3 regions of the Exiguobacterium sp. A1_3_1 genome follow, and region 1 is predicted to be linked to each of the others. Evidence: predicted binding sites of a transcription regulator. Region 1 holds the regulator's gene; each other region holds the start of a gene.
What was found. Region 1 encodes LexA, which represses DNA repair genes until DNA is damaged. Its sites were predicted from a motif close to CGAACATATGTTCG; they were not measured.
Positions count from the first base shown of each region.

Region 2: the regulator LexA is predicted to act here: its motif matches at 3,460-3,473, upstream of uvrB (excinuclease ABC subunit UvrB).
Region 3: the regulator LexA is predicted to act here: its motif matches at 4,363-4,376, upstream of F8N00_RS04155 (NUMOD4 domain-containing protein).

Region 1 covers NZ_WBYY01000043.1:14,961-21,297, reverse strand. The annotation lists gene glpK (glycerol kinase GlpK) at 153-1,655, opposite strand; gene F8N00_RS06670 (MIP/aquaporin family protein) at 1,699-2,400, opposite strand; gene F8N00_RS06665 (metal-binding protein) at 2,587-3,057, opposite strand; gene lexA (transcriptional repressor LexA) at 3,089-3,703, opposite strand; gene yneA (cell division suppressor protein YneA) at 3,915-4,202, shown strand; gene F8N00_RS06650 (YneB family resolvase-like protein) at 4,248-4,901, shown strand; gene F8N00_RS06645 (DUF896 domain-containing protein) at 5,015-5,251, shown strand; gene tkt (transketolase) at 5,507-6,337, shown strand, end outside.
Region 2 covers NZ_WBYY01000004.1:17,546-23,882, forward strand. The annotation lists gene F8N00_RS01000 (peptidoglycan DD-metalloendopeptidase family protein) at 1-613, shown strand, start outside; gene F8N00_RS01005 (S41 family peptidase) at 708-2,132, shown strand; gene F8N00_RS01010 (PDZ domain-containing protein) at 2,155-3,318, shown strand; gene uvrB (excinuclease ABC subunit UvrB) at 3,526-5,493, shown strand; gene uvrA (excinuclease ABC subunit UvrA) at 5,495-6,337, shown strand, end outside.
Region 3 covers NZ_WBYY01000023.1:5,172-11,508, forward strand. The annotation lists gene F8N00_RS04130 (Type 1 glutamine amidotransferase-like domain-containing protein) at 1-123, shown strand, start outside; gene F8N00_RS04135 (NUDIX hydrolase) at 120-527, shown strand; gene F8N00_RS04140 (GGDEF domain-containing protein) at 575-1,666, opposite strand; gene F8N00_RS04145 (hypothetical protein) at 1,812-1,988, shown strand; gene F8N00_RS04150 (methyl-accepting chemotaxis protein) at 2,078-3,727, shown strand; gene F8N00_RS04155 (NUMOD4 domain-containing protein) at 3,776-4,303, opposite strand; gene F8N00_RS04160 (AAA family ATPase) at 4,436-5,014, shown strand; gene F8N00_RS04165 (GNAT family N-acetyltransferase) at 5,053-5,394, opposite strand; gene F8N00_RS04170 (DNA alkylation repair protein) at 5,395-6,337, opposite strand, start outside.

The DNA of each region.
Region 1 (6,337 bases):
TGAGGAAAGGGCGTGAAAAAACGCATCATTTTTTGGAGTCAGCTCTTTTGTCTACAGTCTGAGTTCTCTTTGCAATAAAGCGAAGAGTGGTTTTTTATATTATTGGATATCAAAAACCCGGTCCCTCTGCAAAAGGAACCGGGTCAATTGTTTTATTTTGATGGTTTGAAGACCATTGTCGCTTCAACTGCTTTTTGCCATCCAGCATAGCGTTGCTCACGATCGTCTTCTTTCATCTCTGGTTTGAACTGGTGATCCAGCTTCCATTGTTGTTTGATTTCCGCTTTATCTTTCCAGTAACCAACAGCTAATCCAGCAAGGTAAGCTGCACCGAGTGCTGTCGTTTCGTTAATTTGCGGACGATCGACAGGAACGCCGAGAATGTCCGATTGGAACTGCATCAAGAAGTTGTTGGCTACAGCACCACCGTCGACACGGAGTGTCTTCAGTTCGATCCCAGAATCTTGTTCCATCGCTGTTAACACGTCGCGTGTTTGGTAAGCGAGTGATTCAAGCGTTGCCCGAACGAAATGCTCTTTATCTGTTCCGCGTGTTAACCCGAAGATTGCGCCACGAACATCTGAATCCCAGTACGGCGCACCGAGACCAACGAAGGCAGGAACGACATAAACACCGTCTGTTGAGTCAACTTTCGTTGCGTAACCTTCTGAATCTTTCGCATTTTTCAGCATCCGGAGTCCATCACGGAGCCACTGGATCGCAGAACCGGCGACGAAAATCGAACCTTCCAGCGCATATTCCACTTTTCCATCGACGCCCCAAGCGATCGTCGTCAAGAGTCCATGATCAGAAGAAACAGCTTTCTCACCTGTGTTCATGAGCATGAAGCAACCTGTTCCGTATGTGTTTTTCCCTTCACCTGCTTCGAAGCACGTTTGACCGAAGAGTGCTGCTTGTTGGTCACCCGCAATACCAGCGATTGGCACTTCGTAACCGAAGAAGTGATACGGTACCGTTTTGTCGTAGACTTCACTCGACTGACGAACCTCTGGCAACATCGAAGCAGGAACACCGAGGATATCGAGTAACTCTTCATCCCATTTTTGTTCGTAGATGTTATACATCAATGTTCGTGAAGCGTTCGTGTAGTCCGTGATGTGCGTTTTTCCACCAGACAGTTTCCAAACGAGCCACGTATCGATCGTACCGAAGAGCAATTCACCGTTCTCTGCTTGCTCCCGCGCACCTTCGACATTATCAAGGATCCATTTGACTTTCGTTCCAGAGAAGTAGGCATCAATCAGAAGTCCTGTTTTATCGCGGAACTTCTGGTTCAAACCTTGTTCTTTTAAATCGTCACAGATACCAGACGTTTGACGCGATTGCCAAACGAGTGCGTGATAGACCGGTTTACCTGTTTCTTTGTTCCAGACGACCGTCGTTTCGCGTTGGTTCGTAATGCCGATTCCGGCGATTTGCTCAGGTTTGATATCTGCTGTTCCGAGTGCTTCGGCCATGACGGCAAGAATCGAACCCCAGATTTCGTTTGCATCATGCTCGACCCAGCCTGGTTGTGGGAAGTATTGCTTGAATTCCCGTTGTGCCGAGTTGACGATTTTCCCATCGTGATCGAAGATGATCGCACGTGAGCTTGTCGTACCTTGGTCGAGTGCTAGGATATACTTGTTTTCCATTTCGAAATCCCCCTTGAGCGGTATGTGTTAGTGAGACGTGATCTTAGTAGATCAATTGATAGATGAACACGGCAATCGCTCCACCGATGATTGGACCAACGACAGGAATCCATGAATAGCCCCAGTCAGATGAACCTTTATTCGGAATCGGTAGGATAGCGTGCGCGATACGCGGTCCAAGGTCACGAGCCGGGTTGATGGCATACCCTGTTGTACCACCGAGCGATAGACCGATGACGACGACGAGTAAACCGACGATGAGTGGTTTTAAGCCGTCTCCGAACGTCGTTAAACCAAGTGCCAAGATACCGAAGACGAGAACGAATGTCCCGATGATCTCAGAAATCAAGTTCGACGGCGTATGACGAATCGCTGGACCTGTTGCGAACACACCGAGTTTTGCGGCTTGATCATCAGTCGCTTCAAAATGTTTCATGTAATGAAGCCAAACGAGAATGGCGCCGATGAAAGCTCCGACAAGTTGTCCGGCAATGTAGATCGGAACGTCTGCCCACGGTAGGTCAGAGTTCAAAGCAAGTGCAATCGTCAATGCGGGGTTCAAGTGTGCTCCGCTTTCAGCAGCGACGAATGCTGCTGTCATGACAGCAAGACCCCAAGCGAACGTGATGACGATCCATCCGCTGTTTTCCGATTTCGTCTTTTTCAAGACGACACCGGCGACGACTCCATCCCCGAGCAGGATGAGGATCATCGTACCGATCATTTCTAGTACAAAGTTATTCATGCAAAAACCCTCCCTTTGGATTAAAGCAGATAATGGCCTTTCTACTTTAAATTACTCCGATTTGAGAACGTTTTCAATACATATAATTGAAATATAGGAATGGAAATTTTTTATTTTGATGTTTAAAGATACGAAAAAGTGGATAAGAAAACACCTCTTCCTGCCTGCAAGCAAGCAAAAGAGGTGTTACCGACGACGTTTTTTTCTTTTTTTAGGTCGAAACCAACTGCTGGAATAATCTAGTAGGATATGAATCGTACTCGCCACCATGATGCCAACGATGAATGCAGGCAAGGAAGCAAACCACGAATCAATCGTAGCAGAATCAAGAACCTGAAAATATAGACTTATAAATAGTAGGGGAATCAGAATCGCAGCACTATAAAGAAGCCGAATGATGTCTCCGATGATCATTCCATGCGACCAGATCGATCGGTGAGGCATGATCTTGACATACGGCATCCAAAGAACTCGAAATGGTCCAAAGCGATAATACGGTTCTGACTTTAAATCGAGGTCGGGTGACAACCAAAGGGTACCGACAGCGATACCGATGGCAGTCGGTAACCAATCGGTTTGTTGCGTTGCGACCGAATACGCAACGTAACCCGTCAGTGCGACGGTATTGACGGTATCATGTACATTTCCTGATGGCATGAAAAAAGACCAGTCGTAACTGGTCCCTCCGTCAATGAATCGTCCGATACACGCCGATTACCTTACCAAGAATGGAGACATTATCGAAATACATCGGATCCATCGAGTCATTTTCTGGTTGTAGACGTACCTGTTGATCTTCTAAGAAGAACCGTTTCACCGTCGCTTCGCTATCTTCGGTCATAGCTACGACGATTTCTCCGTTTTCTGCTGTGTTTTGTTGGCGCACGATGACACGATCGCCGTCAAGAATACCTGCGTTAATCATCGATTCACCATCGATCGTCAACATGAAGACCGTCTCGTTCCCTACATAATGTGCAGGGAGTGGGAACTGTTCTTCGATGTTTTCAATCGCTGTAATCGGAAGACCTGCTGTGACTTTCCCGATGACGGGAACATGGACGATGGCTTCCGTGATTTCTTCAGGCTTATCAAGCAATATCTCAATCGCACGTGGTTTCGTCGGGTCACGGCGAATCATTCCCCGTTTCTCGAGTCGATCCAAATGACCGTGTACCGTCGAGCTAGACGCGAGTCCGACTGCTTCTCCGATTTCACGAACTGATGGTGGATACCCCTTCAGTTTCACTTCAGAGACGATGTAGTCGAGAATCTCTTGTTGGCGCTTAGACATTTTCCGCATACGAATTGCCACCTCTTTCTGGATTGAAGTTTGAAATGTAAGAATATATGTTTCTAGATTCACTATAACATAGAACAAATGAGCGTACAAACAATTGTTCGACATTTTGTGTTGACCGAACACGGGTTCTGTGTTTATTATGAGTTATGCGAACAATTGTTCCGCGAACGTTTATTCTAACTCATTCATTTCATATTTGGAGGGATTCATGATGATTCATACGATTCGTACTCATGCTTTTTCAATTCTCTTCTATGCATTAAGTATTGCCTTCGTGATCTTTTTACTCACACCGCGCCCGGATGAAAAAGTGGCGCAACTAATGACTGCTTCCGTTACGGTCGATGAGAACGCTACAGTTGAACAAATCGCTGAAGTCTACAATGACGGTTCGATGTCAGATGAAGAATACGTCAACTGGTTGATTAAAAATAATGATGTCGAGACAAAACACGTCATCTCAAAAAGCAAAATCGTTGTACCAATCGCACAACAATGACAAAATGGAAAAGTTGTGAAAGAACGAACAGGGATGTGAGGTACGATGAAGGTCGTGATTTATTGTCGGGTGTCGACCGAAAAAGAAGCACAAGATAGTTCGATTGAACGCCAACGGATGGAACTTTCGAAGGTCGCGTCTCAAAAGGGTTTTGATGTCGTGGATGTCGTCTCTGAAAAAGAGAGTGGATATGACGTCGATCGGGAAGGGATGCTGACGGTTCTTGATCATGTGACACGTGATGCGGTAGATGCGGTCCTCGTAACGGATGACACACGGATTGGTCGAGGGAATGCGAAAATCGCTATTTTGCACACGTTTAAGAAGCACGGTGTTCGGTTGATGACACTTGATTCCGATGGAGAATACCAACTTGCTGATGCAGAAGCGATGGTCCTTGAGATCGTCTCACTCGTGGAAGAATATCAACGGAAATTGCATAATGCAAAAATCGCGCGCGGCATGCGGCGAGCGGTCGAACAAGGCTTTCGCCCGGAACGAAATCTGAATCGCCAAGGAGAGAACGCCGGGCGTAGCCGAAAGGACGTACCGATCGAAGAAATCGTACGTCTCCGTGAACTCGGACTGACGTTTTCAGATATCGCCATTACGCTTCGCGGGATGGGACATGATATTTCAAAGGCAACGGTCAATCGTCGATACCTTGAATACCGCGAATTGACGCCTAGCCCGGAATGAGAAGCAAGTAACCCGTCGACTGACGCGGTTAACTTGCTTTTTTTAGTAAGCTCTTTTACAGTAAGAATACAATTGAACTACTCAAGTTTGAGTCGTACAGAAAGAGGGATTCCATGTTATCACAAGAACAATTAGATCGAATCAACGCATTAGCGAATAAATCAAAAGTCGAGCCGTTATCAGAAGCAGAAGCGGCAGAGCAAAAAGAGTTACGTGCAGCGTATCTCGCAGCATTCCGTGGATCGTTCAAAAACCAACTCATGGGCATGAAGATTGTTGATGAAGAAGGTACGGACGTAACACCAGAGAAATTAAAACAAGCACAAGAAGAAGAACGGAATAAACAATAATCGTTTGTTTCTTCTATAGAAGAAAGAGGTTCGCGTTAAGCGGACCTCTTTTTTGTTTAGCGCTGTTAGATGAGGAAACATTGCACGATAGCAATACATCTTAATAACGATCTTTCATCAATTCATGCATCCTGTATGAGTCGATAGAACGGCTATAGATAGCGCATTCATTTTAATGTGACATACTATTTAGAAAAGTTGTATCACATTTAAGAGTGTGCTAAAATGAGTAGGAATTTGTGAAAAAGAGAGAGGATGATTGTTTTGACGAACATGACGACAGTAGAACAATTAGCAATTAATACGATTCGTACCTTATCGATTGATGCCGTACAAAAGGCGAACTCGGGTCACCCAGGTATGCCAATGGGAGCAGCGCCGATGGCATTCTCGCTTTGGGCGGATCATATGAACCACAACCCTAAAAATCCAGAATGGTTCAACCGCGACCGTTTTGTACTTTCAGCCGGACACGGTTCGATGCTTCTCTACTCACTCCTCCACCTATCGGGATATGATCTATCAATGGATGATCTTAAATCATTCCGTCAATGGGGATCAAAAACACCAGGTCACCCGGAATACCGTCACACGGCTGGTGTAGATGCGACGACAGGTCCACTTGGTCAAGGGATTGCAATGGCAGTTGGTATGGCGATGGCAGAACGTCATCTTGAAGCAAAATACAACCGTGACGATCTCAACGTCGTCGATCACTTCACATACGGAATTTGTGGAGATGGAGACTTAATGGAAGGTGTCTCAGCTGAAGCGGCTTCACTCGCAGGTCACCTTGGTCTTGGTAAATTGGTCGTATTGTATGATTCAAACGATATCTCACTTGATGGCGATCTCGATAAATCATTCTCTGAAAACGTCCAGAAGCGCTTCGAAGCGTACAACTGGCAAGTCATTCGCGTAGAAGACGGAACGGATATCGATTCGATTTCGAAAGCAATCGCGGCGGCACAAGCAGAGACGACAAAACCAACATTGATCGAAGTCAAGACAGTCATCGGTTTCGGTTCACCGAACAAATCAGGGAAGTCGGCTTCTCACGGTGCACCACTCGGTGAAGCGGAAATC
Region 2 (6,337 bases), on a different contig from region 1:
AGAAGAAGCAAAGCGACGGGCAATCGAGGCAGCACGTCAAGCCGAAGCGAAGCGAGTAGCGGAAGCCAAACGGCAAGCAGAAGCTGCGCGTGCTGCTGCAGCGAAACAACAGGAAGCGGATGCTGAGAAAACGAAGCCACCCGTCCCTGAAGTCGAAGTACCTTCTGAAACACCTGATACACCAGCAGACGTCGATTCGAATCGTCCGTTCCATTTACCGGTGCAAGGCTATGTCTCATCACCGTTCGGTCCACGAAACAATCCGTTGACTGGAAAGCCGGAGATCCATAAGGGAATCGATCTCGTCAATGCGAAAGGGACACCGATTCATGCGGCAGCCGGAGGAATTGTTTTGCGTGCAGGCAGTGCGACGGGGTACGGCAATGTCGTCATGGTAACTCATTTAATTGATGATCAGGTCTATACGACCGTTTATGCCCACCTGGAGTCAATCGATGTCAAAGCCGGTCAAACGGTCATGCCGGGTCAAACCGTCGGCACACTTGGATCAACCGGCTGGTCGACAGGACCGCATCTGCATTTCGAATTGCATAAGGGAGAGTGGGCTGCCGGTCAACCGAATGCAGTCGATCCGGCACCGTACATCTTTTGACATCCCATAGAATACTGAAAAGATAGGGTAACCTATCTTTTTTTGCTATACTGAAAAAAATAAGGCGTTTTTTAACGGAAGTGGGGAATCAAGCGTGAAAAAATCTACAACAGCAGTCATCGCGGTCAGTACCTTCGGGCTTGGTTTAGGGGCAGGCGCTGTCGGGATGTTAGCGGCGGGAGGAACGGATTCTGTCTCGACGTCATCGTCGTCTGCGAATGCGACGGGTGATTGGAAAAAAGTTGATCAGGTCCGTCAAATGATCGAACAGAACTATCTAGAGGACGTAACGGATAAAGAACTGCTGGACGGTGCATTATCCGGTATGGCGGAAGTGCTTGACGATCCGTATTCCGTCTATATGGATGAGTCGGAGACAGCATCGTTCAATACGAATCTATCGTCTTCATTTGAAGGGATCGGTGCGACACTGGAACAAAAAGGCGAGTCGATCGTTATCGTCTCACCGATTAAGGGATCACCCGCTGAAAAAGCCGGGATCAAACCGGGTGACGTCATCTTAAAAATCGACGGCAAGTCGACGAAAGGGCAAAAGACGGATCAGGCGGTCAAGAAAATCCGTGGTGAAAAAGGAACGAACGTCGTCCTGACGATTCAACGTAGCGGTCAAGACGCGATGGACATCACGATCAAACGGGATACGATTCCGATTGAGACGGTCTATACGTCGACCGAGGACGTCAACGGGAAGAAGATTGGTGTCTTGCAAGTGACACAGTTCTCAGAACCGACGGCTAAAGAGTTCGAGAAGGGGCTCGCGAAACTCGAGAGTCAGAATATCGATGGACTCGTCATCGATGTTCGCGGAAATCCGGGTGGTCTTTTGACGGCTGTCTCAAGCATGATTGCACCGTTTATTCCGAAGGACGTTCCGATTTATCAAGTCGAGAACAATAAGGGAGAGCGTCAGCAGGAATTCGGGAAGGCAGACGAGAAGAAACCGTATAACATCGTCGTGCTCGAAGACGGCGGATCAGCGTCCGCGTCCGAGATTCTGGCAGCCGGTCTAAAGGAAGGTGCCGGGGCTGAGGTCGTCGGTACGAAATCGTTCGGTAAAGGCATCGTCCAAAGTGCCTATGACTTGAAGGACGGTAGCGATTTGAAGTTAACGACGAACAAATGGCTGACACCGGACGGCAACTGGATTCATAAAAAAGGCGTTAAGCCGACGATTGAAGTCAAGCAACCGGCGTACTTCAACGTCACGAAGATCCTGACTGATCAAAAGTCACTCACAGTCGGCGATTATGGAAAATCAGTCGAAAATGCTCACCTCGTTCTCGAAGCAATCGGTTTCGAGCCAAAAGGACAAAATGGGTATTTCGGTGACACGATGAAGCAAGCCGTCGAAGCCTTGCAAAAGGATGCGAAGCTTGATGTCACTGGAAAAATCGATCAGCAGACAGCGGGTGAGATGGAGACGCGTCTCCTGAAGAAACTCGAGGACGATAAGAATGACGTCCAGCGGAAAAAAGCACTCGAGGTCGCTGCTCAATAATAAGGAATGGAAAGAGGTCTGAATGCGCGTGGAATTACTCGATGAAATTGGTTGGACCGCGATTAGTCTCATCGCCAGTCCGACCTTGTGGTTAGCACTCCTTGTCAGTTGGGTCATCGGCATCCGGCGTGTTAAACGGGAACGTGGACTATTTCGCTCCCGGACACACGGTAAACGAAGCGATGTCCTCGAAACACTTTTACCTGGGTTACTAATTGGTCTCGTCTTATCCGTCGTCAGCGGCTGGCTCGGATTGACGCTGACGCCGCAATACGCTCTGTTGTTACTCGGACTCTCGAGCGTCCTGTTGTTGGTCGGGATTGTCCGCTTGAACGTACCGCTTTGGCCGATCGTCTTGCTTGGACTTGCCGGCTGGTTTCTAATGGATGCACGTCTTGATCCGGTTCGAGCGGTTGATCCGAAAATGATTTTATTGCTTGCGACGTTAACGCTCGTCGCGGAATGTCTACTCGTCTGGTGGCGCGGAAAGCGACGCCTGTCACCGTCACTTGTCGTCTCGAAGCGTGGTCGCTTCATCGGTGGGTTGTCAGCGAATAAACTTTGGCTATTGCCTTTGCTCGTCTTTGTTCCGGGCGACGTGCTTGAAGCTTGGTGGCCACGTTACAGCTTCCCAGAGCTCGTTCCGATCGTGCTTTGGTTACCGATCGGCTTCAGCTTCCTCTTTACGGGTAAGTTGCCGAAAGAATTGATGCGTCCGCTCGTTCAAGGACGTTTGATCACGAGTCTCGTCGCGATTCTACTGACGGTTCTTGCATACGTCACCGGACAAGCTGAATGGCTGTACGGAATCGTCTTGTTGCTCGTCCTGCATATCCTATTGCATCAGCGGGTCAAACGCTTGAACCGGGCACAGACCCCATTGTTCCTCAATGGAACGCGTGGTGCCGTCATTCTTGGAACGCTACCTGATAAACCAGCTGCTGAGATGGGCTTGATTCCGGGCGAAGCGATTTATAAAGTCAATGGTGAGAAGGTCGATTCGGAAACATCTTTCTACGAAGCCATCCAAAAACACAAACCGTATCTGCGTCTTGAAGTCATGAACCATAACGGCGACATCCGGTTTGCGCAACGTGCCTTCTATGAACAAGATCATCATGAGCTCGGTATCCTGTTCGTCAACGAGCCGGTCCATGGTCGCACTAAAGTGCGGTCCTTGCATTAAATTAGTACATCCCTGTCACGGAACAGCCGTGACAGGGATTTTTTTTGTCGGCAGAAAAATCGAGGATCAACACTCGAAGCAAAAAGAAACTTTTGCATTTTCGAAAAAAAGGGTAACTTCCTAAAAGGAGCACTTCATAATCGAATGTTTGTTCGTAAAGTGGTACAATAAAAATAGATTTTTTACGTGATGAGGGGGAAGCAAACGATGGATTTTGAACTCGTTTCACCATTTGAGCCAGGCGGTGATCAGCCGACGGCAATCGAAAAATTGGTGACTGGGCTAAAACAAGGCGAACGACATCAGACGTTGCTTGGGGCGACCGGTACCGGGAAGACGTTCACGGTCTCGAACGTCATCAAGGAAATCAAGAAACCGACGCTCGTCCTTGCCCATAACAAAACACTAGCGGGACAACTCTACTCGGAGTTTAAGGAATTCTTCCCGAACAATGCGGTCGAATACTTCGTTAGTTTTTATGATTATTATCAACCGGAAGCATATGTTCCATCAACGGATACGTTCATTGAGAAGGACTCTTCGATCAACGATGAGATTGATAAACTACGTCACTCGGCGACGTCCGCCCTGTTCGAACGGGAGGACGTCTTGATCGTTGCTTCTGTTTCGTGTATCTATGGTCTTGGTAACCCGGAAGAGTACAATAACCACGTCTTGTCACTGCGTGTCGGCAATGAGATGGGACGTAACGAGATGCTCCGTCGTCTAATCGACATCCAGTATGAGCGTAACGACATCGACTTCCAGCGCGGACGGTTCCGCGTCCGCGGAGACGTCGTCGAAATCTTCCCGGCGTCACGCGACGAACAGTGTGTTCGAGTCGAGTTCTTCGGTGACGAGATCGAACGGATTCGTGACATGGATCCGCTGACAGGTGAGATCGTTGCGGACCGCGAGCACATCTCGATCTTCCCGGCGTCCCACTTCGTGACGGGGGATACCCGTCTGCAGAAGGCGATCGCGAACATCGAGAAGGAACTAGAGGTCCAGCTTGCGAAGTTGCGTGAAGACAACCAGTTGCTCGAAGCGCAACGGCTCGAACAACGGACGAATTACGACCTTGAGATGATGCGCGAGATGGGCTATTGTTCCGGAATCGAGAACTATTCACGTCACTTGAACTTGATGCCGGAAGGGGCAACACCGTATACGTTGCTTGATTACTTCCCGAAGGACTTCTTACTCGTTGCCGATGAGTCGCACGTCACGCTGCCGCAAATTCGCGGGATGTATAACGGAGACCAGGCGCGGAAACAAGTCCTCGTCGATCACGGCTTCCGTCTTCCGTCGGCAAAAGACAACCGTCCGTTACGATTCGAGGAGTTCGAGGAGAAAGTCAGTCAGGCGATCTATATCTCGGCGACACCAGGACCGTATGAACTCGAACATTCAAAAGAGATGGTCGAGCAAATCATCCGTCCGACTGGTCTCGTCGATCCGACGATCGAGATTCATCCGATCACGGGACAAATCGATTACTTGATGGATAACATCCGTGACCGGGTCGCGAAGAACGAACGTGTTCTCGTGACGACACTGACGAAGAAGATGGCAGAAGATTTAACTGATTACTTGAAAGAGAACGGTGTTAAGGTCAACTATATGCACTCGGAGATCAAGACGCTGGAACGGATTGAAATCATCCGTGACTTGCGGCTTGGGAAATACGATGTCCTCGTCGGGATCAACTTGTTACGAGAAGGACTCGATATTCCGGAAGTCTCACTCGTGACGATTCTCGATGCCGATAAGGAAGGCTTCCTCCGTTCGGACCGTTCGCTGATTCAAACGATTGGTCGGGCGGCGCGGAACGCGGAAGGACACGTCATCTTGTTTGCCGATAAAGTCACCGATTCGATGCAACGCGCAATCGATGAGACGGAACGCCGTCGCGCGATCCAGATGGCGTTCAACGAAGAACATGGCATCACGCCGCAGACGATCAAAAAAGACGTCCGTGGTGTCATCAGTACGACGATCGAGAGCGACGATACCGTCGAAAAACTCGAGAAGTTCAACAAACTCAAAAAACCGGAGCGCGAAACGTTGCTTGAACAGCTTGACCAAGAGATGCGTCAAGCGGCGAAAGACATGCAGTTCGAACGAGCTGCTGAGCTCCGCGACCTCATATTAGAATTGAAAGCAGGTGCCTAAGTTGGGAGAAAAGAAGAATCAGATTATCATCAAAGGCGCTCGCGTCAATAATCTACAAAACATCGATGTCGAAATTCCCCGCGATCAGCTCGTCGTCTTGACGGGCTTGTCCGGGTCAGGGAAATCGTCGCTTGCCTTCGACACGATTTACGCGGAAGGACAACGACGTTATGTCGAAAGTTTATCAGCCTATGCCCGTCAGTTCCTCGGACAGATGGATAAACCGGATGTCGACACGATCGAAGGACTGAGTCCAGCAATTTCAATCGACCAGAAGACGACGAGTAAAAACCCACGGTCGACGGTCGGAACGGTCACAGAAATCTATGATTATCTGCGTCTATTGTACGCACGAATTGGTAAACCGATTTGTCCAAATCACGGAATCGAGATTTCGAGCCAGACGATCAGTCAGATGGTCGACCAAGTGATGGAGTTACCGGAGCGGACGCGTCTGCAAATTCTCGCGCCAATCGTTTCCGGACGAAAAGGAACGCACGTCAAGGTGCTCGACGATTTGAAGAAGGAAGGCTTCGTCCGCGTTCGTGTCAACGGAGAGACGATGGATCTCGCTGAAGAGATCACGCTTGAGAAAAACAAGAAACACTCGATCGAAGTCGTCGTCGACCGTGTCGTCGTGCGACCAGATGTCGAAGCCCGTCTTGCGGATTCACTGGAGACTGCACTTCGCCTCGCGGACGGTCGGGTCATCGTCGATACGATGGATGGCAACGAATTATTGTTCAGTGAACATCATGCTTGTCCGATCTGTGGCTTTTCGATCGGCGAACTCGAACCACGGATGTTCTCGTTCAACTCACCGTTTGGTGCTTGTACGTCATGT
Region 3 (6,337 bases), on a different contig from region 1:
GAAGAAAGCGCAGACCGTGCTTTCGGACTTGCTGACGAAAGCGGGATCTATTTATGCGATCAGCAGCTCCTCGAAACAGAAGGAACCGATCCCGTCGTATTGTCGCGGAGTCCCGTCAGATGACAGCGATCGTTCCTGCCGTCAAAGGCATCATCATTCACGAGCAACGTCTCCTGATCGTCCGCCGGGCTGCTGCTGACTTCGGTGGCGGCACGTGGGAATGTCCGGGTGGCAAGATCGACTTCGGTGAATTGCCAGTCGATAGTCTCGTTCGCGAGATAAAAGAAGAGACACAGTTGACGGTTACCCCAGAGCGTCTCCTCTATGCCTCGAGCTTCCTGACGCATCCCGATCGGCAAATCATTCTCTTGATGTACATCTGTTCGACGAATCAGACAGACGTTCAATTATCAGTGGAACACGACGCTTATCTCTGGGCGGACGAAACAACAATTCGTCAGTTAATTGCCCCGAACATTTTGGCTGATTTTGAACGCCATGATGTATTTTCGTTATTGCATCGCTAAACACAGCTGCCCCGCCTGACCAATCGGTCGAGCGGGGCAGTTTGTATTTACAGTAAAGGATCTCGATAACAGACAACACGATTTCGGCCAGTTTGTTTGGCTTCATATAATGCTAAGTCGGCTTTCTGGACGGTCTCAAATACAGTCGATGCTTGATCGGATGAAGCGGCACCTAGCGATAACGTGACATGAAAAACGGGGTGCTCTTTATAAACGAAGTGTTGATCGGCGCAGGCAGATCGAATCCGTTCCCCCAGTCGTTCCGCTTGTCGAAGTGGTACGTCCGGCAACAGTAAGACAAACTCTTCACCACCGTACCGACCGACGACGCCCTGTTCTGGACAATACGATTGCAAGAGATGGCTGAGTTGTCGTAAAACGACGTCACCCCCTTCGTGTCCGTATGTATCATTGATTGATTTAAAATGATCGAGATCGAGAATGAGGACGGAGAAGACTGTTCCGTTCTGAGCGTACTCGGCTAACGTTTCATCTAGCTTCCGGCGGTTTCCCAGTTGCGTCAGCTCATCCGTTAAAGCCAGTTCCTGTTGCGTATGTACGAACAAAAAGTGCTTCCTTAGTTCTTGTAAGAAACGATAGGTGACGTAACCACCAATCATGATGACAATGATATAGACGAGCGCAATCTCTAAAAACCGCTCGAACGTGTTCGTTAATAAATAGAGCGCCGGTAAGCTGTATGCGATACCTGTTCCAAGCAACACGAGATAATCCTTCATCCGCTGAGCAGCGAACCGTCGATAAATCGTCGCTGTCACGAGTAACGCGACACAGATCAAGGTCGTCAGAATCAGTCCTTGGTATTCGCCAGCTGGTGTCACCGCAAATCGGGCACCGATGATGAACAGCATCGTGATGCTACCGCTGACTAATCCGCCGTAAAAGTACGCCGTGACGAGCGCAACGAGACGCAAATCAATCTTTGCAACGTCATAGGAAATACTGTTAAAGATCAACAGGGCACCAATCACACCGGCGATACAACCGATCGCGAGTCGGACTTGTAAGGAAGAGTTAGGCGAGATGCGCTCGATCCGTCTTAGCGGTAAAAACGCAAACAGCAATGTCGCAATCAACAGTGAGAAGTTCAACAACAATGAATTAAGCAACGTAAGCACGACGACATCCTCCTCATTCCATTTCAGATGTTTACTCTATTCCCTCCAAATTACACATTCCCCTCTTTTTCCAAGGTTTTCAAACAAGAGGAGAGGGAATCAAACAAATATGTCTATCGTCTACATCATTAAGGGGGAATCTTTCATGGACCGTCAAGCTGAAAAACGAAAAAGTAAGATGCCATTCTTCATTATTCTCGTTATCGCTATCTTCGTCATCGTTGCTGCTGCGTTGATCATTTATGTCACATCTGAACCAAAAGAAGAGACACAAGCACTTATGACACATCTTGCGACTGTCCTTCCGGTTTACGTGAATTAGATTCACAAGACCTTTACACAAGCCGTACAACACCTTCATACATGTTGCTTTATCTCCTTCCGATAGGTACACGGGAGGAGATGTTTTTTATGCTTATGAAAAAACGATTATTAGCACAACAACTAAATGGATGGTTGATTCCGATCGTTGCCATCGGGCTGATCGTGATCAGCGGTCTCAGCGTTTACGCATCGTATCAACAATCCGTCGCAGCAACTGAGGAACGGCTGATGCGGGAGTTAACCATGTTCGACGCGAATGTCCGGGCAACGTTTCTTGCGTATCCGGATGACGCGACAGACCGCTCGCGTGCCATCAAACGATTGCAACAGCAACAGCGAACCGACTTATCACGTGACGACTATTCGATTCGCTTTCAAAGCCTGAAAACGAGTGAGGCGTTCCGACCGCTAACACTCGAACCGGCAAAACGAAAACAACTACAACAGCACTTAGAAACAGCCCGTACATATGCTTTTTCGAATCAAGACCAGTTTCTTGTCGCAATGACGATTCCGGAACTCGATGACGTCATTTTGCTGACGACTGATCGCGATAAATTAATCGCCCCTGCTCGCGATTTAGCTTGGACACTCGTCTGGGTCAGTGTGATTACGCTTGTTAGCATCAGTTTCTTGATTCGCTCACGAATTAGAAAACAACTCGCCCCACTATCGAAACTCGCCTTACAGATTGAAGAAGCGCATGCGAAGCGATCGTATCGTCCATTAACACTCAAAACGACGACCTTTGAATTACAACAACTCACGTTTCAATACAATCAATTAATGCAACAAATCGGAGATTTAACGGCTGAGATGCAACAAGCGAGTCAGGAACTCGAATCCGTCCAACCCCACTTTTCTTCGCGCTTATCCGCGATGGATCAATCAGTCCAAGCCGTCGATGAAGTCGCCGGTTCTTTACTTGCGCAATCGTCGCAAATGGATCAGACAATCGTCGCCTCGACACGTTTGACCGCTCAAGGGCACGATGCGTTAAGTGAGATGCAAACGACACTTCTCAACAGCCAACATGCCGTAACCCGTTTTCAACAGACTGTTCAGACGAATCACACGACACTTGAGACCTTACAAGAGGAAAGCCAGTTACTGAAGGAACAATCCGCGACGACAGAGCAGATTTTGCAACAGACCTCACACCTACAGCAACAGATGGAGACCTCAATCTCGCACATTCAGCGCGTTGCTGAAGAGACGCGCCGCTTGTCGCTGAACGCGCTGATTGAGGCAACCCGTGCTGGAGAAGCCGGTCGTGGCTTTATCGTCGTTGCCAAGGAAGTCGAAAAACTCGCAATCGATATCCGAACGAGTACAGATCATATCCGTCAAGTCAATCAGACATGGACGGCGGGACTCGATCAAGTCGAACAAGCCATCGTGCAGATGACCGAACGTTTTCTCTCAACATCGCAACAGCTCGAGACGGCAACGGCACACTTGCAACAAATGTTGACCGAAGCGACGACGATCGAAACGACACTGGGTACCGTGGAACACCAACGTCAAATCGTCGCAGATGTTCAGTCGAACATGCAGGAACATCTGCAGTCCGTTCAGCAGTTGATGTCGGAGCTCTCTTCTTACAGCCAGGTGCTTGGGGAACAGATGCAACACCACGTCACTCAACAGACGGAACTGAAGACACATAGTGCGGTACTCGAGTCACGGATCAGTTCGTTGCAACAGACCGTTCGCTCGAGTGAATCGCCGTCTTAAATCAAAGGAGCGCCTCCCATCTCTGGTAAGCGCTCCTTTCCTCTATTTTCAGCCGATATAACGTGCTTCCTTTTTATCGATAATGTTGCGGATCCGGTTTTCCGTCACCTGATACTGCTCTGCCAATTGACGAATCGTTTTCCCTTTCTCATACTGCGTGCGAATCGTTCGAATCTGAAACGATGACAGCGTCACATGTTGGCCTAACAAGAGATCAAATTCACCAAGCAGTTCAGTATACTGCTGATCGATTGAAGGCAAGACGTCTAAGTTCGACAACTGATCGTCAGCCCGTTTACCATTGCGCCGGACGAGTTGCGCCTCTGTAACATCTGTCGTCAGAAAAGCTTGTGCAACAAGTACACCGACCTGCACGCGTTCTCCTCGACCACGTTGATAAAGCGTGACTTTCCGGTACCCTTCCCGATTGAGCCGTGGACGGAGCAAGACACCTTTTCGGCGTTGCTGGACACCGCGACACGTTACGATCGTTCGGTCGAGCGATCTTACGCGACCAAACGATGAGACTTCATATATACCTACATAGCCGATGACGGCTTTCCATTGTTCTTGCATGATTGTCCTCCTTCAGACAAGGACACGACGGGACTTCATACTTGAATTATATCAAATTACGAACAAACGTTCTAGTGATGTCACTCGTCGGAATGTGCTATTCTTAGCAGAAAAAGGAAATGAGGTTCATCTATGAAATTTGTCTTGTTACTTGGTCCCCAAGCGGTCGGAAAGATGACGATCGGTCAGGAAATCGAACGATTGACGGAGATGAAAGTCTTCCATAACCATCAGACAATCGATCTGTTATTGCCTTATTTTGATTTCTCTGAACCTGCACACCATCGCCTAAAGGATACGATCCGGCGCGAGATGTTCAAGGAAATGGCGAACAGTTCGCTCGAAGGTGTGCTGTTTACATTCCTCTGTCTATTCGGTGTCGAAGGCGGTGGTCTCGAGTTCATTGAAGAGACAGTCGAATTATTCGAACAAGCGGGTGCTGACGTCTATATCGTTGAACTGGATGCGCCGGTCGCAACCCGTCTTCACCGCAACACGACCGAAAACCGATTGACACACAAAGTAACGAAGCGTGACCTCGCTGCTTCTGAACAAGACTTACGTGAGACGGCGGACGGATACCGGACACGTTCGCTGCCGGGCGAACTACCGGACGTCAACTATCTCTTCCTTGATACGGAACAATTAAGTGCACGCGAAAGCGCTGAAGCGATTTGCAACCATTTCAACTGGTCCAAAACAACGGTCTAAGCACAAACGAGCCCCGTCCTGCTCAAGCAGGCGGGGCTTTAATGATAGAGTTTGCGTTCATATCGATTCGCCTGCAACTGAAATCCGTTCCGACGCCAGACCGCCGCACTGCCCGCTTCGCCGTAGACACGCGTCAGTAATAACGTCCGCGCGAGATATGATAGAATCGACGTCAACGCTTCTGTAATGTATCCGTGCTGATCATCCTCATCAGTCGTCGTATAACGTAAGTTTCCGGTCGATGCATTCCATGTGAAGGTAATCGTTCCGACGATTGTTTTCTCACGCAACGCATGCAACGTCCACTTGCAACCCGATTCTTCATCCGTTGCTTCGACAAACAATCGTGACGTCGTAAAATCCGGATGTCGTCCTTTCATTCAGCTCTCCTCCTCGACCTCAAACGTTGCTGTCGCGTAAGCCTCTCCGTTAATTAAAATCGTTAATGTATGTGTACCAGGATAATGGACACGCGTCGTCATGTTCCGAAACGATTGGCGTCGTTCAACTTGTAAGACACCTTTAACTTCCCGCTCCCGCAGTTGAAACACCTTCCGACTCGTTCCACGTTGTTTGACGTAATCGATCGCGTATTCAAGACGCAGACGTTGCTCGACGGAACTGTTTACTTGAAACGAAAACTGTAACTCTTGACCAATCGTCACTGGTGAGACGACCAAGTCCGTCACCTCGACCTCACCTTGCGTGACGTGTCCGAACAACTGTAATACTTCTGGATTTCCGCGCTTCAGTAACGTCCGGGAAGCGTGACGTAAAATCCAGTCTGTATTCGGATCTGTTCCTAAGTGACGTTCGATTCGCTCGATCAGGTATTCCGGATGTGTCTTTGAAATATCGTTCAAGTGATTGGCGACACTTTTTCGGACGTAAAGTGACGGATCCTGTAGTAAGGCGTCAAGAATCGGTAACGCCGGACGCGGATCAGCAATCAAACGCGGAATCGCTTGTCCCCACGGCAGACGCGGGCGTGTTCCTTCAGACGCTAAGCGCCGGACGTGTTCATCGTCTGATGTTGTCCATTTAAGTGCCTGCTCGAGGAAACGTTCCTGATCAGCAAGTAAAAAGCGACGAACGGCGAACTCCGACGTCGAATGTTGCGTCAACTTGGCAAGTATCTCTATCGCAAGCGTCCAGTCAGAAAGGTCTGCCGTTCGTTCGACATACTCTGGAAAAACAATTCCCGGTAGCCCAGTAAACTGCGGTGCGAGTCGCTCTAGCTCCGACACCGAGTCCGGAAACGGTGGCAAGATCGTCTCCAGCGTCTCCGCCACACGACGGACACGTTGTTTAAACGCGAGTTCT